2 regions of the Terriglobus sp. YAF25 genome follow, and region 2 is predicted to be linked to the other one. Evidence: riboswitches for the same ligand, from Rfam matches in the RefSeq annotation. Region 2 holds a riboswitch; the other holds the start of a gene.
What was found. A riboswitch is a leader RNA that binds a small molecule or an ion and turns the genes downstream of it on or off. The one in region 2 is predicted to bind S-adenosylmethionine.

Region 1: linked by a shared signal. The riboswitch ahead of AB4043_RS18545 (threonine aldolase family protein) and the one ahead of thrC (threonine synthase) in region 2 are both predicted to bind S-adenosylmethionine.

Annotation. Positions count from the first base shown of each region.
Region 1 is NZ_JBFRCY010000487.1:23-5,753, reverse strand. It holds gene AB4043_RS18565 (ABC transporter permease) at 121-2,355, opposite strand; partial or broken gene AB4043_RS18560 (hypothetical protein) at 2,433-2,489, opposite strand; gene AB4043_RS18555 (PadR family transcriptional regulator) at 2,592-2,921, opposite strand; gene AB4043_RS18550 (DUF4184 family protein) at 2,986-3,744, opposite strand; gene AB4043_RS18545 (threonine aldolase family protein) at 3,777-4,817, opposite strand; SAM-I-IV-variant riboswitch at 4,868-4,971, opposite strand; partial or broken gene AB4043_RS18540 (TIGR03435 family protein) at 5,350-5,731, opposite strand, start outside.
Region 2 is NZ_JBFRCY010000155.1:6,652-10,196, forward strand. It holds gene AB4043_RS08485 (pyridoxal phosphate-dependent aminotransferase) at 1-759, shown strand, start outside; gene AB4043_RS08490 (MoaD/ThiS family protein) at 1,004-1,285, opposite strand; gene thrC (threonine synthase) at 1,359-2,639, opposite strand; SAM riboswitch class I at 2,755-2,860, opposite strand; gene AB4043_RS08500 (peptidase M18) at 3,001-3,545, shown strand, end outside.

The DNA of each region.
Region 1 (5,731 bases), on a different contig from region 2:
GATGCCGCTAAGTCTCCTAGCGATTGAGGCTACGCCAGAAAAAGCAGAGAGCGGTATCCCGATCCTGCCGTTTTTTTGCCTATTTCTCCGGGGTGCAGCAACGATGAATGGCGATGCTGCTTACTCATAGCGCAACGCCTCCATGGGGCTGACGCGGGAGGCGCGGCGGGCGGGTAGCCAGGCTGCAGGCAGAGCGATGGCGAGCAGGGCAACAATGGCCAGCACCAGGCTGAGTGGCTCGGTTGGCTTCAGACCGTAGAGCAGGCTCTGCAGCAGCTGGTTGGTGGCCAGGGTGAGCGCGCCTCCCAGGGCAATACCGGAGACAACGAGCAGGACGATCTCGCGCATGATCATCCAGCCGACGCTGGAACGGGCGGCGCCGAGAGCCATGCGGATGCCGATCTCATTGGTGCGTCGGCTGACGAGATAGCTCATCAGTCCGTAGATGCCGATCGCGGACAGAAAGACGGCGAGCAGGGCGAAGAAGGTTGAAAGCTGGGCAACAAGAGTCTGGTTGGTGATGCTGCGTTCGATCACGCGGTCGAGCGTAGTAACGCGGTTGATGGTGAGGGTACGGTTTATGGAATGAATGGTGTTCTGTACATCTTTGGAGACCGCATTGAAGTCGCCGGTGTAGCGGACGGCGAGCGTGCCATAACCCCACGGATGCTGCGGATTGGGAACGTAGTCGATGTACTGGCGATGCTCCTGCAGATTGCCGAATTTCACGTCTTTCACCACGCCGACGACCTCAACATCGTTTCTGGGCTCGGGATCTTTCCCGATGTAGATGTGACGGCCGATCGGATTGACGCCGGCGGGAAAGAGATCGCGCACCATGCTCTCGCTGAGGATGATGACCTTGTGCGAGGTTGCCGTGTCCTGCGGGCCAAAAGTGCGGCCGGCGAGCAGTGGGATCTGCATGGTATTGAAGTAGCCATTACTAATGACGTTGTGTTTGATGTTGACCGCATCGTTGTAGGCGGTTCCGGGAATATTGAGTGAAGTGTTCCAGCTTCCTTGATGGAAGGTGAACGAAGCAAAACCGGCGCCGTGCACCCCAGGTATGGCGGCGACGCGATCTTCGATCTGGGAAAACATGGAGATCATGCGTGGGTCTTCGCCTTTCAGGCCGAGGACCGAGGAATCCATGTTGACGAGCATTACACCGTCGCGGGGGAAGCCGGTGTCGACGTGCGTGAGGTTAACCAGGCTACGCAGGAAGAGAACGGAGGCGACAGCCAGGACGAAGGATATGGAGACTTGCGCGATGATGAGCACTTTGCCAAGGACATTCCGCGTTGCAACGTTGGCGCTGCTGCGGCCATCTTTGAGGGCTCCGGTCACCTCGCCTTGGGAGGCACGCAACGCCGGCACGATGCCGAAGAGCACGGCCGTTCCAACGGTAACGGCAAGCGAGAAGCCCAGCAATGGCAGGTTAAGCGAAACGTCGATGGGGATAAGGTCGGCGTCAGGGCCGCCGGAGATCATGCGCAGCAGCATGCGGTCGGCGACGACAGCGAAGGCGATCCCCAGCAGGCCTCCAGCTAGTGCAAGGATCACGCTTTCGGTGAGGAGCTGGCGGACGAGACGCAGGCGCTGCGCTCCGAGCGCCTGGCGTACTGCGAACTCGCGAGCACGTGCGGTGGAACGCGCCAGGAGAAGGTTGGCGATATTGGCGCAGGCGATCAGCAGCACCAGGGCGGTGACGCCCATCAGGAGCTTCAATGGGTCGGAGAACTGGTGACGCAGCCCGGAGATGCCGGTTGCAATTGGTGTAATCGCAACGTGAGCCGTTTGTAGATGAGACAGGTTGTAGTTATTGAGCCTGGCATCGGGGAAGCCGCGAGTGATCTGTTGATACAGGACATTGATCTCGGCTTCGGCCTGCGCGTGCGTGACTCCGGGTTTCAGACGGCCGAAGATGAGATTGGACTGGTAGAAGTTGTCTTTATAGCCCTTGTAGTGAGCAGGCAGCGAGTTCATCATCGCCATCGGTATCCAAAGGTCGGGCGCATGTCCGACGGTGATGCCGAAGAAGCCAGGAGGGGCGACGCCGATGATGGTGAAGGTGGTGTCGGCGAATTTGACAGTGTGGTTGAGGACATCGGGCGCTCCGGCAAGCGCGGTCTGCCAGAAGGCATAGCTGATGACGGCGAGAGGATGAAGAGCTGCCCTGGAGCTTTGACGGGCAGCGAGCGCAACACGATGGCGTCGAGAAAGCTGAAGATAGCGGTGTTCGCGCCAATGCCGAGAGCCAGCGAGAGTAAAGCGACGCAGGTGAGCCCGGGGGAGCGCAGCATGGAGCGCAGACCGTATAGCGTGTCCTGTGCAAAGGACTCGAGCCAGCTCCATCCCCAGGCGGCGAAACTCCGCTCGCGCAGAACGGTGTTGTTGCCAAAGCGCCGACGGGTTTCGCGATGTGCCTGTTCAGGGGCAAGGCCGGTGGCGACCTGCTGCTGCTCACGCAGCTCAAGATGGAGACGCATCTCCTCTTCGAGGTCGGCATTAAAGCGGGAGCGATGGAAGAGCATGCTGAGGCGGCGGAGAAGCTGGCGCATGGTGGTCTCCTTGGCGAAGCGGAGGTGCGATCAGGCAGGCTGCAGCACGGCGGTAATCGCGCCGTAGATACGGTGAAAGTGCGAAAGCTCAGTGGCGAGCTGTTTGCGGCCGGCGGCGGTCAGCCGGTAGTAGCGCGCGCGGCGATTGCCGGCGGTCGTGCCCCACTCGGCGGAGACCCATCCCTGGACCAGAAGCCGCTGTAATGCCGGATACAGGGAGCCCTCTTCCACCTGCAACACATCGCCGGAAGTATGCAGGATCGACTCGGCTATCTCGTAGCCATGCATCTCGCCATGGCGCGAAAGGGTGTTGAGGATCAGAAGGGAGAGGGAGCCGGGCGGAATGTCGTTGGGCTTCACAGAATGCTCCTTACTGCCATAGACAAACTATGGCAGTAAGAATGGATGACATAGGCAGACTATGTCAATGGGCTTTTGTTCTCCCTAGCTGCCGATGCAGCCACACACCATAAAAGGTCAACATGATCCAAAGCAGGCTTATGAAGCTAACGAGAGTCTCTGAGGCAAAGACATTAAAGCCTCTGAAACGATGAAGAAAGCCAGTTCCATATTCCGCGCGTATGAACGCACCTGCACACGCCAAAGCTGCCATCGACAAAAGCGGACGTCTTACTGCGGGTGTCTGCCGATGCGAAGTGGTAAACACCCAGCGGCGCCATAGCACTGCGAGCACGCACAACCCGAGCGCAGTACTGACATATTGAAGGAGTTTAAATACCTCAATAAAGCCGTCAAGCGGAAGTTGCAGGTTGTACTTCAATAACGGGAGATGGCGGTAGGGCCAAAAGCCTGGATGGGTGAAGGCATCCCAGATGATATGAGTAGCCGCCCCAAGCAGGATAGAGAGCACCATGACGAAGAAGGTTGGGATACTCGACGTAAAAATCTTCCCCATGGGGTTCTGACGGAGAGGGAATAGACGAGGCGCTGTGGCGATGAGTGCATCCGCGACATATTGCTGGAAAAGCCACAGCACGGCCAAAGACAGTGGGAGATCGAGTAGCAAAGCTCCAGGCAGGGTATGGCCAAAGCTGCCGCGCGGCACGAGCCTGAGAAAATACTCGAAATCCGGAGACAGACAGCCGACCACAAGCGCGGCTGTGTTCAGCCGCGTCCTGCGGAACGGTAGAGCTGCGACGGCATGCGCGGCAGTAAATGGCATTGTCGAATCATCTACTCAAATGGATGCTTCGATCAAAGGGCAGTACTTACGGCGCGGAAGTCCTCGACCAGCGATTCGAGGCAGTCGAGCGAGGTATCCCACGCGAACATGAAGCGTGCGCCGCCGCCGATGAAGGTATAGAACTTCCAGTCTCTGGCGCGCAGTGCTTCGGCGATGGCCGGCGGCATCTTCACGAAGACGCCATTGGCCTCGACCGGGAACATGAGCTCGATGTTGGGCAGACCAGCGATCTTCTCCGCAAATGTTCTGGCGCAGGTGTTGGCGTGGGCCGCGCGGTGCAGCCAGGCTCCGCCCTCGAGCATGCGGACCCAGGGGGCAGCGAGGAAGCGCATCTTGGAGGCAAGRTGGCCTGCCTGTTTGCAGCGATAGTCGAAGTCCTGCGAGAGCGTGCGATCGAAGAAGATCACGGCTTCGCCGACGGCCATGCCGTTCTTAGTTCCACCGAAGCAGAGAACGTCCACTCCGGCCTCCCAGGTCATGGCGGCAGGCGTGCAGTTGAGCGTCGCACAGGCATTGGCAAAGCGCGCTCCATCCATGTGGAGACGCAGGTCGAGCTCGCGGCACGCGTCTGCGATGGAGCGGATCTCTTCGAGGGTGTAGACCAGGCCGGTCTCGGTCGGCTGGGTGATGGTGACAACGCGCGGCTTGGGATAGTGAATGTCGGTGCGCCGAGATGCGATCAGACGGATCGCATCGGGCGTTAGCTTGCCATTCGACGAGGGAGCGACGAGAAGTTTGGCGCCATTGGAGAAGAACTCAGGCGCGCCACACTCGTCGGTCTCGACGTGCGCCAGCTCCGAGCAGATGACGCTGTGATAGCTCTGGCTCAGAGCTGCAAGCGCGAGGGAGTTGGCGGCTGTTCCATTGAAGGCGAAGAAGACATCGCAGTCGGTGCTGAAGAGCGTGCGGAAGGCATCCGCCGCCTGTGCTGTCCATGAGTCTGCACCATAGGCGCTTTCGTGTCCGACATTGGCTTCGGCCATGGCGGCCCATGCCTCAGGACAGATTCCGGCGTAGTTATCACTGGCGAACTGCTGTTTTGGTGCACACATGCGTATCGAACCCTTTCTTACTGGTCCATCAAAAGAAATCACGGATGTGCGGCTTTTCCCGAAGTTGCCGGACAGGCCACATCTCCCAGACGGGACGCCACCTTGCTCGGGGCAGGTTGGCGTTGAGCAGTGAGCTCAACTCTTGATGTCGTTCTGATGATAAACGGTGTCTGGGTTCGAAGCAATTTGTAGGACGCGCCTAGGCGTATCAGCAAAATTCGATGTGCGTTTTGTTAGAAAATTTCGGCCTTCCTTACCCACCTAGAGCATTTTTCCTGTTGCTGGGTATCCCGGAAGAAGAGCGCAGCGGCGTTTTCATTGCGGAAAACGCCCATAGATGCCGAAGCCCTACTCTACGCCTACAGGAAAATGCTCTAGCGTTGCGAGGGCACCCCGGCAGAGAAAATGAGAGAAGCAGATTTCTTCGCTGCGCTACGAAATGACAAACAAAAAGGGCGCCATTGTTCTAAGCGCTGAAGGCGCGTTCTATATCGGCCCTGGGCAACGCCCCAGGCCTGAGGATAGCTGAACTCTAGTTCTCGGCTGGCTTCTCGGCGCGATCGATCACCAGCACATCGACGGAGGTCTTTTCTGAGGAAAGCTTCAGGCCCAACTGCTCGCGGAGTGCCGTGATGAGCGAAGAACCCGCGTTCTCGCCGGCCTCCCATTGCAACGTGAAGTCGTAGTAGCCGTTGAGGCCTGTCTTATCCAGAACCATGCCGCCGCGAAAGGCCGGCTGCTGTGCGATGCGGTAGGCGAGGGCGGGCATGCCGACGCCGGAACCGGTCATGGTTGCCGTGCCGTTACTGCCGCGCTGATTGGTCCCGCTCATAGATTTCGCCGGTGCACCGGAGGTCTCATGCAGCTTAGGGCCGCCTTTGTCGATGACGAGGACGTAGGCTTTCATCTCACGG
Region 2 (3,545 bases):
AATCTGAAGCCAGTCATCGTTCCGTTGACCGCGCCTCGCTGGGACTTCGATCCCGAAGCTTTGGCAAACGCCATCACGCCGAAGACACGCGCCATTCTGGTCAATACGCCCGGTAATCCGTCAGGCAAGGTCTTCACCCGCACGGAACTGGAAGCCCTGGCGACCATCGCGATCGATGCCGATCTCTTCGTCATCACCGACGAGATCTACGAATACTTCCTCTACGACGGTCACGAGCATATCTCCCCGGCGACACTGCCCGGCATGGCGGAGCGAACGATCACCATCGCCGGCTTCTCAAAGACCTTCTCTGTCACCGGCTGGCGTCTCGGCTACCTGCATGCCAGTAAGCGCTGGACCCCATCCATCGCCTACTTCCACGACCTGCTCTTTATCTCCGCTCCGGCGCCGCTGCAGCATGGTGTGGCCGCAGGCCTGTGCGACCTTCCCGACAGCTTCTACACCGAGATGCAGACCGAGTATGTCGCCAAGCGTGACAAGACGGTAGCCGCGCTTGCAGATGCAGGGCTCACGCCAACGGTCCCGCAGGGAGCGTACTACATCCTCGCCGATGTCACCCGCGTGGAGGGCTCCACCTCCAAGGAGAAGGCGCGCAACCTGCTCAAGCAGGTTGGCGTAGCTGCCGTGGCTGGTTCAGCATTCTTCCGTGCAGGCAAAGGAGAGAACCTGCTGCGCTTCTGCTACGCAAAGAAGGACGATGCGTTGGATGAGGCCTGCAGACGGCTTCGGTCGCTGTAGTGTAGTCTCTTCGCCTGTCATCCTGAGCGAATGCGAAGGACCCGCTTTCGCACCGCCACCAAACTACGACGCAAGCACATTCTCGTTGCCCCATTCTTTCGCGAAGCGCAAGGGTTGGATCCCCAACGAACTTCGTTCGCTCTATCGCGCTCCGCGCGACTGTTTCCTTATCCGTAGTCATCCTCAACAAAAGCAAAAGCCCGCCGGACGGCGGGCTTTCTTACTTCATGCAGAGAACGAATTCCTACACACACCCACCGGCGATAGACGGAATCAGCATAATCTCATCTCCGTCCTCAAAGGTATGCGTCTCGCCGCCCAGAAAGCGGATGTCCTCATCGTTCACGTAGACGTTGATGAACGGGCGCAGCTTGCCCTGCTCGTCCTTGATATGCGCTCCCAGCGCCGGGAACTTCACGCCCAGGTCGTCGACCAGGCCCGGCAGGTTGGTGGCAGCGGAATCAACCTTCTTCACGCCATCAGTGTGGCGGACAAAGGCAGTCGGCAAAAGTACTTTGATTGACATTTGAATCTTCCCTGCTCTTTCTGTTTCTCGTCCACCTGAGCCACAGCTCAGCGAACTGAGCCTTAGCTCAGCATTACTGAGCCACCAGCTCGGCCTCTTCCGCGGGCAAACCATCCAGCTCCCGTAGATAAGCGTCGAACTCGGCCAGCCGCGGCTTCACCGCGCGTCCGATGTCATAGCGGCCCTGCAGCACATCCGTCGTCTTCAAGCCGTTGCCCGTGATGCAGACCACCGTGGTCTCGTCCTTACCGATGCGGCCCTGTGCGAAGAGTTTCGCGGTCACCGCAGTGGTTACGCCGCCTGCCGTCTCCGTGAAGATACCTTCGGTCTCTGCCAGCTCCTGAATGCCGGCGACGACTTCGACGTCGGAGACATCTTCGCCCCACCCGCCGGTATCGCGGATTAGACGAGCCGCGTATGGGCCGTCCGCCGGGTTGCCGATCGCCAACGAACGGGCGATAGTGTTCGGTTTCTGCGGCTCGTGACGCTCAAGATTGTTCTTCACCGCGTGGGTAATCGGCGAGCAGCCCGTAGCCTGCGCTCCGAAGAACTTCACGTGCTTTGCCTCAACGATGCCGAGATACACCAGCTCGTCGAAGGCCTTCTTGATCTTGCGGATTAGCGAACCGCCGGCCATCGGCACCACGACGTTGTCGGGCAAACGCCAGCCGAGCTGCTCGGCGATCTCATAGCCCATCGTCTTCGAACCCTCAGCGTAGTAAGGCCGCAGGTTCACGTTGACGAAGCCCCAGCTGTACTGGTCGGCGATCAACGAGCACAGACGGTTAACATGGTCATAGTTGCCGTCAATGCGCACCAGCCGCGCGCCATAGATCAGCGTATTCAGAATCTTTGCCGGCTCAAGGTCCGCCGGAATCAGGATGCAGCTCTTCAAGCCCAGGCGGGCGGCCTGCGCTGCCACTGAGTTTGCCAGGTTACCGGTCGAGCTGGCGCCGACGGTGTCAAACCCGAAGTAGCGGGCATTGGCCAGCGCCACGGCGACGACACGGTCCTTAAAGCTCAGCGTCGGGAAGCAGACGGCATCGTTCTTCACGTAGATGTCGGAAGCGCCGAGACGCTTGCCCAGATTGTTGGCCTTGACCAGCGGGGTGAAGCCAACCGGGAGATCGGGCTGGAAGCCTTCAGGAATAGGAAGCAGCGCACGATAGCGCCAGATGCTTGCCGGCCCGGCAGCGATGGACTCCCGGGTCACGCTGCCCTTCACCACATCCAGGTCGTAAAAGACCTCAAGCGGCGAAAAGCACTCATCGCAGACAGAAAGCGGCTGGTTGCCATAGCTCTTGCCGCACTCTTTGCACTTCAGATCGTAGGGCGCACACGCACCGGAAGACATAGGGCCTTGCTCTCCATGTGGAGGAGGGCTTTACGTGTGACTGTCTCTCTGATTGGCGCTCTTAACTCAGGAACGAGGAGGCGCGGGGTGGGAACTTGCAACTTTCCTACTCCGAATCTCATGTTCCCTGTCGCCAGGAGAGAGTTGACACCGGTACGCCTTTGTTCTGTCCGGTTGTCGTGGTGTCACAGGGCTCGTCCCTCAACCACTCTTCATGAAATTCGCGCTTGCCCTTGCGGGCTAGCTTGAATGTATTGTTTGTACCACGCCATCCGCCTCCAGACAAGCCATGGCAGCAGTCAACGGCGGCTAAGTGCATTGAATTGCAGGAAAACCACCCTTTTCGGTTTATTCTTCCGCCATGGTGAAATTCCTGGTTCGCACCGTAGCCTTCGCGGCCATAGCCGCTGCTTTTGCGTCCGTGGCCACGCTTCCCCTCGCCGCGCAGGAGACCCCGTTGAACCCGGACGGCAAGGTCGCCGCCAAGTCCGCCTGGCTGACGCTTACGCCCCAGCAGAAGTCCGACGTCTTCGCTTTTGCCGCCCCCTACAAGGACTACCTGCGGCACGCCAAGAGCGCCGGCCTCTCGACGGCGGAGTTCCTTCGTCTGGCCAAAGCAGCAGGGTTCACCGAGTTCACGTCTCCCTCACAGATCAAGCCTGGCGCCAAGCTCATCTTCGACAATCGCGACCGCTCCGTCGTCTTTGCCGTCATCGGCTCCGACTCGGTAGAAACGGGCACACGCATCGTCGCGACTCATCAGGACTCTCCACACCTGAACCTGAAGTCTCGTCCGGTCGTCGGAGCTCCAGGCTCGGTTGCGCTACTGAAGACCACGCTCTACGGCGGCATCAAAAAGTACCAGTGGTCGAATCTTCCACTGGCACTGGTCGGCCGCATCGACGC